Regions from separate parts of the Maricaulis sp. B-26 genome, predicted to be linked through region 1. Evidence: predicted binding sites of a transcription regulator. Region 1 holds the regulator's gene; each other region holds the start of a gene.
What was found. The regulator LexA, encoded in region 1, represses DNA repair genes until DNA is damaged. The targets are predictions, from matches to a motif close to ATGTTCCNCTTGTGTTCC.

Region 1 (2,267 bases):
ATGAAAGCCGCCGGTGCAACTGTCATGATAATTGCGGTCTTCGCCGCCGGGCTGACGTCGCGTCCCGATCTATTCGTGAGCGAAGGCGCGGTGGTGGTGGCACAGGACGGGGAGGATGGCTGGGCCGTCAGCGACCGCCGCCGCGACCGTTTCGCCGCGCGTGTCTTCCTCGAGCGTCAGGGCGAGCGCGATCGCCCCCGACGTTTCGACTGGCCCTGCGACAGTCTCGGCTGCGCGGGTGAGGCCGCAGGCTTGCAGGTGGCCTCGCTGACGTCGCTGGAGGCAATCGGGGAAGATTGCCGGCTGAATGCCCTGATCGTGACGCGCCGGACGCTGCCCGCGCATATCAGGCGCCGTTGCGAGGCGCTCGTGCTCGACGCCGGGCAACTGGCCCGCCGGGGCGGGGCCCTCATCTGGACCGAGGGCGGCCGCATCCGGCGTATCCGGCAAGTCGCGCCCGTCAGACCCATGCGCCCCTGGCAGCAGCGCTAGCACCGGGCCGGAAACTCGCGCGGTCGGTCCGGACATATACGCGTATGCTCGCAGGTTGGCCCTACAGAACGCGTATGTTCCCATATTGGACCCGCAGTGTGGGATTGATGTCGCCAGTTTGCGTGCCCGCACTTACCTGCACGCGCGCGCGCCTCGCAAGGGGCACAGAACGGAAAGAAAAAGTGCCTGACCGGGGGACAAGGCTTCGATCAGTGATGCTCTCAATGATACTGGCGGAGCAGGCCGATGAGGCGTCCCTGGACCTTCACGCGGTCCGGACCGAAAATTCGGGTTTCGTATTCCGGATTGGCCGCTTCGAGCGCGATCGAGCCGCCTTTCTTGCGCAGGCGCTTCAGCGTGGCTTCCTCGTCATCGACGAGCGCGACGACGATATCGCCGGTATCGGCGGATTCGCAGCGACGGATCAGGACGGTGTCGCCGTCCAGAATACCGGCCTCTATCATCGAGTCGCCCTTGACCTCGAGCGCGAAATGTTCGCCTGAGCCGAGCATGTCGACGGGTATGGGCAGGCGATTGGTCTCGTGCTGGATGGCGGAAATCGGTACGCCAGCGGCGATCCGGCCGAGGACAGGTACTTCGATCGTGCCCTCATGCGTTTCGTCTTCCGCAGGCTTCTTGAAGTCGGCGCGGACGACATTCGGACCGAGATCGCCCTTGGGCACGGTTTTGTCGGCCACGGCCGCCGCGGATTCGGGCAGTTTCAGCACTTCCAGCGCCCGGGCCCGGTGGGCGAGGCGGCGGATGAAGCCGCGCTCTTCCAGGGCCGTGATAAGGCGGTGAACGCCGGATTTCGAAGCGAGTTGAAGCGCTTCCTTCATTTCGTCGAAAGAGGGCGAGACGCCCGTTTCCTTGATCCGCTTGTGGATGAAGAGCAGGAGCTCATTCTGTTTCCGGGTCAGCACGGGTCGGCCCTCTCGGCAGCGTTCCGGGCGAAAAAGCCCTGGGAACAAATCAGGAATACCGCGCTTGTTCTACAAGTGTTCCTGAATCGCGTCAAGCGGAGCCGGAGCGCGCCATGAGCGCCCGGGTCGCGGCCGTGACATCCTCCTGGCGCATAAGACTTTCCCCGACGAGAAGGGCACGCGCGCCAGCCCGTTCCAGCCGCTGCGCATCCGCAGGCGTGAAGATACCGCTCTCACCCACGAGAAGTTGGCCGTTCCCCACCATCGGTGCGAGCGATTCGAAGGTCTCCAGAGAGGTCTCGAAGGTTCGCAGATTGCGGTTGTTGATCCCGATGAGCGGCGCTTCGAGTGCCAGGGCACGGTCCATCTCCGGCGCGTCGTGAACCTCGACCAGGACATCCATCGACCAGCGTGCGGCTTCCTCGATCAGGGCGCGCGCCGTATCGTCGTCGACGGCGGCGAGAATGACGAGAATGGCGTCGGCGCCGAGCATCCGGGCTTCGGCGACCTGATAGGGGTCGTAGAGGAAATCCTTGCGCAGGACGGGAAGTGCGCAGACCTCGCGTGCGGCGCCCAGATAGGCGTCCGCACCCTGGAAGCTGGGCGTGTCGGTGAGAACGGAGAGACATGTCGCGCCGCCGGCTTCATACGCCCGAGCGAGCGCGGGCGGGTCGAAGTCGGGCCGGATCAGCCCCTTGGACGGGCTGGCCTTCTTGATCTCGGCGATGAGGCCGAGACCGTTATCGACCGCGGCACGTTCCAGCGCCGCGCGAAAACCGCGCACCGGCGAAACATCGCGGGCGGCAGCGGCTATGTCTTGATAGGGACGGGCCGCCTTGCAGGCAGCAATAT
Region 2 (2,267 bases), on a different contig from region 1:
GACCTCCCGATGACGATGCGCGTAGCGGTCCAGATGGACCCGATGGACACGGTGAATGTCGATGGCGACACGACGTTCGCCTTGATGGAGGAGGCCCAGGCGCGCGGTGCCGAAATGTGGGTCTACCAGCCGGAAAACCTGGCCTGGAATGCCGGCCGCGTGGAAGCGCGCGCCCGTCCGGTTCGCGTGAAGCGCGTCCAGGGCGAACATGCCGAACTGGGCGAACCGGTCCTGCTCGATCTCGCCCGCGATGCCGATGTCGTGCTGATGCGCCAGGACCCGCCCTTCGACATGGCCTATCAGACCGCGGCGCACGTGCTCGAGCAGCTGAAGGGGCAGACCCTCGTCCTCAACGACCCGTTCTGGGTCCGCTCCAGCCCGGAAAAAATTCTGCCGCTCATCTTTCCCGAGCTGATTCCGCCGACTCTGATCACGCGCGATATCGACGCGCTGACAGCGTTCCGGGACGAGCACCAGGACCTCATCATCAAGCCGCTTTACGGCAATGGCGGCGCGGGTGTTTTCCGGATGACGCCCGGTGACGGGAATTTCTCCTCCCTGCTGGAAATGTTCCTGACCAGCTCGCGCGAGCCGGTCATCGCTCAGGCCTTCCTGCGCGAGGTTGAAAAGGGCGACAAGCGCGTCCTCCTGATCGATGGCGAGCCGGTCGGTGCCATCAACCGCGTGCCCCAGAAGGGCGAGACTCGGTCCAACATGCATGTCGGCGGACGCGCCGAGGCGTCCGGCCTCGATGCGCATGACCGGCGGATCTGCGACGCGATCGGACCGCTCCTGAAAGAGCGGGGCCTGGTGCTCGTCGGAATCGATGTGATTGGCGGAAAGCTGACCGAAATCAACGTCACATCTCCGACCGGCGTGCAGGAACTCAAGCGCTTTTCCGGTGTCGATACTTGCGCCCTCTTCTGGGATTGCGTCGCGGGAAAGCTGGCGTCCCGATCCTGATTTCGCGATGAATGCGCGGTTGCACGCTTGACGTGCACGCATTTTTGTTCAATCTTCGTTCCCGTTTTGATCCAGCAGCTCTGCGAGTTGTGGAAAACTGTGTCGCCACAGACGGTTAGTCGGCGTCAAAAATCAGCACGCTGACTGGTGTCATTCAAGGACCAGGCGTGCGGAACACGCAGTTCATGCACCGGTCCGGTGATTCAAAATCCCGGTACGAAGAAGGGAAATACCATGGCTGCAAGGACTTCCTCGGTCGCCTTCGAGGGTGCAGAAGCCCGTCATGTCGACGTTCAAGTCCAGGTTGCAGGTGGTGCGCAACCTATTTTCTCGATCGTCGGCCTGGCGGACAAGGCTGTGGCCGAAAGCCGCGAACGCGTCAGGGCGGCTTTCGCGGCGCTGGGCCTGGCACTGCCCTCGCAACGCCTGATCGTCAATCTCGCACCGGCCGACCGCCCCAAGGAGGGGTCTCACTTCGATCTGCCGATCGCGATCAGCGTGCTGGCCGAACTCAATATCATACCGCGTGACGCCGCCGAGGAGCATCTTGCGTTCGGTGAACTTGGTGCCGATGCGCGCATTCGTTCGGCGCCCGGCGCCCTGCCTGCCGCCGTCGCCGCCAACGCGACAGGACTCAAGCTGATCTGCCCGGAGGCCTGTGGCCCTGAAGCCGCCTGGGCGGGCGGGGACCTGCCCATCCTTGCCCCGGCCACGCTCATCCAGCTCATCAATCATTTCAAGGGCAGCCAGGTTCTATCCCGGCCGGTTCCCGGAGAGCTCGTGGAACCGGATCGTGCGGTCGACCTGCGGCAGGTCAAGGGTCAGGAGGGCGCCAAACGGGCGCTCGAGATCGCGGCGGCCGGGCATCACAATCTCCTAATGGTCGGTCCGCCGGGGTCCGGCAAATCAATGCTGGCCGAACGCCTGCCCGGCCTCCTGCCCGCACTCTCGGCCGAAGAATTGCTGGACGTCTCCATGATCCATTCGGTTGCGGGGCTCGTCGAGCGCGGCCGACTCACGCGGACCCGCCCCTTTCGCGCGCCGCATCACTCGGCCTCCATGGCGGCCATGGTCGGCGGCGGCAGCCGCGCCCGTCCCGGAGAAGCCTCGCTGGCTCATCGCGGCGTTCTCTTTCTCGACGAATTGCCGGAATTCCATCCCCAGGTGCTCGACAGTCTGCGCCAGCCGCTGGAGACGGGTTCGATCTCCGTTGCCCGCGCCAATGCTCATGTGTCCTATCCCGCGCGCTTCCAGCTCATCGCCGCGATGAATCCCTGCCGCTGTGGCGGCGGGGGCGATGACGG
Region 3 (2,267 bases), on a different contig from region 1:
CGTTTTCACGCCCCTGCCCGATCCGTTCGGAGTTGTAGGAATACCAGGATCCGGACTTCTCGATCACATCGCCCTTGACGCCGAGATCGAGCAGCTCGCCCATCTTGGAGATGCCCTCGCCGTAAAGAATGTCGAACTCGACTTCGCGGAAGGGCGGCGCGACCTTGTTCTTCACGACTTTCACGCGGGTCTGGTTACCGATCACCTCGTCGCGATTCTTCAGTGCCCCGATACGGCGGATATCGAGACGGACCGAGGAGTAGAATTTCAGCGCATTACCGCCCGTCGTGGTCTCCGGAGATCCGAACATCACGCCGATCTTCATGCGGATCTGGTTGATGAAGATCACCAGGCAGTTCGACTTGGAGATAGAGCCGGTCAGCTTGCGCAGCGCCTGGCTCATCAGGCGGGCCTGCAGGCCCGGCAGGCTGTCGCCCATCTCGCCTTCCAGTTCGGCCCGCGGCGTGAGGGCCGCAACGGAGTCGATGACCAGAATGTCGACCGCGCCGGAGCGGACCAGCGTGTCCGCGATCTCGAGCGCCTGCTCGCCGGCATCGGGCTGCGAGACGAGCAGCTCACCCACATCGACGCCAAGCTTTCCGGCATAGACCGGGTCGAGCGCATGTTCCGCGTCGACGAAAGCCGCCACGCCGCCAGCCTTCTGAGCCTCGGCGACCGTGTGCAGGGCCAGCGTCGTCTTGCCCGAGCTTTCCGGTCCGTAGATCTCGATGATACGGCCCTTCGGCAAGCCGCCGATACCCAGAGCGATATCCAGCCCCAGCGAACCGGTGGACACCGACTCGATGTCGCTATTCGGCCGGTCGCCGAGCTTCATCACGGAGCCCTTGCCGAATGCCTTGTCGATCTGGCTCAGAGCGGCCTCGATGGCCTTCTGCTTGTCCATGTTCTTGTCGTCTTTCACGAGTCGAATCGCGCCCTTGCTCATAGCCTGTATCCCTTATTTCACGCCCCTCAGGTCCGGGCAACTGATGCAAGGCGTACCAGTTTTGTTCCGGGAACACAAGCGGAACATTTCATGGTTAACAAAACGGAACGTTGCGCGCACATCCCTGTGACACAAGGCCAATCCGAAATGACCATGGTTAACGCGGCGAGCCCGTGCGGTCGCAGGAACGAGCCGCATGTACCGGACCGTCCGCCGAAGGTACGCCCGCAGTCGCATGGACGGGCACGCCACCCCCTCATCGCCGCCGGTGCCAGTCTGGGATTGTGCGCCGAGTCGGCACCGTCGCGTAGGAGAAGACCGCTCTCCGGCATCAGCTCATAAATGATTTATGAGCCCGCCGGGGCGCCGGGACGGTCTGTCATTCAGCAATATCGCAAGCTTTGTGCGGCAGTCTGGCCTCTGTCGGCACTCGCGCCTTGCCGTGGCCGTGCCGATTGCTTCAGCTGCTCCGAGGACGCCGCACTCCATGAACCGCACGCTCATCACTGCAGGTCTTGCCGCCGCCTCTCTCCTCGCCCTTGTCCAGGCGACGGGACATGGCGAGCGTGCCTGCCGCGGCGGCTTCTCCAAGGCGCGCAGTGCGATCGAGCTGCAGGAACAGGCCCGCTGCCACCGGATCCGGTGGGATCTGGCGGCGGATGATGCGGACAATCCCGGTCCGGTCTAGCCGAGCGTCAGTTCCGACACGTCCCGGAAATTGCCCAGCTTGCCGCGCACGAACGTGTTGAAGGCGATGGAATGGCGCGGATCTGCGGCCGAATTCACCTCCACCAGATGCTGCAGGCTCGACGCGAAGAGCAGTATCTCGTTCTTCTTCGGCGTCACCGCATTCATTGGCGCGTTATAGATATTCGTCTTGTCGCGCTCGGGCCGCAGGTCAAGCTGCTGGTACTCGCGGTGCCGGTCGAAGATCATATTCCCCGGCGGGTTGGGCAGATCAGTGAAATAAAGCGAACCGGAGATGATCGAATTCGAGTGGGAATGCCCGTGCATTCCGAAATTCGGACGATTGATCAGCGACCAGGACTGCGTGACATAGAGCTGCTGGGAAATCCCCATCACCTCGTTGGCATAGACGTCCAGGACTTCCTGGACGGCGTCCTTGATGCTCTTCAGCTCGGGTTCCTCGAAAATGTAGAGATTGTCCGAGATCTGATTGGTCTTGTTCTGGTTCATCGGCAGACGCTTGATGAACTCGACCTGCGCGTCCGAGATCGCATGGCCGATATCCGCCCGGAAAATCGGCTCCACGAATAGCGGCTGAACTTCGTACTTCCCCAACGCCATGGATTGCGCCCCC

Region 2: a site for LexA is predicted at 1,019-1,036, ahead of AC13HB_RS07950 (YifB family Mg chelatase-like AAA ATPase). Genes of this name have one in related genera too.
Region 3: a site for LexA is predicted at 1,016-1,033, ahead of recA (recombinase RecA). Genes of this name have one in related genera too.

The regions. Positions count from the first base shown of each region.
Region 1 is NZ_JBSXNX010000026.1:35,571-37,837, reverse strand. Features, by position in the region: gene AC13HB_RS12535 (ComEC/Rec2 family competence protein) at 1-492, shown strand, start outside; gene lexA (transcriptional repressor LexA) at 714-1,415, opposite strand; gene trpC (indole-3-glycerol phosphate synthase TrpC) at 1,507-2,267, opposite strand, start outside.
Region 2 is NZ_JBSXNX010000021.1:32,763-35,029, forward strand. Features, by position in the region: gene AC13HB_RS07940 (BON domain-containing protein) at 1-13, shown strand, start outside; gene gshB (glutathione synthase) at 10-963, shown strand; gene AC13HB_RS07950 (YifB family Mg chelatase-like AAA ATPase) at 1,198-2,267, shown strand, end outside.
Region 3 is NZ_JBSXNX010000027.1:68,612-70,878, forward strand. Features, by position in the region: gene recA (recombinase RecA) at 1-946, opposite strand, end outside; gene AC13HB_RS13975 (hypothetical protein) at 1,434-1,634, shown strand; gene AC13HB_RS13980 (putative 2OG-Fe(II) oxygenase) at 1,631-2,254, opposite strand.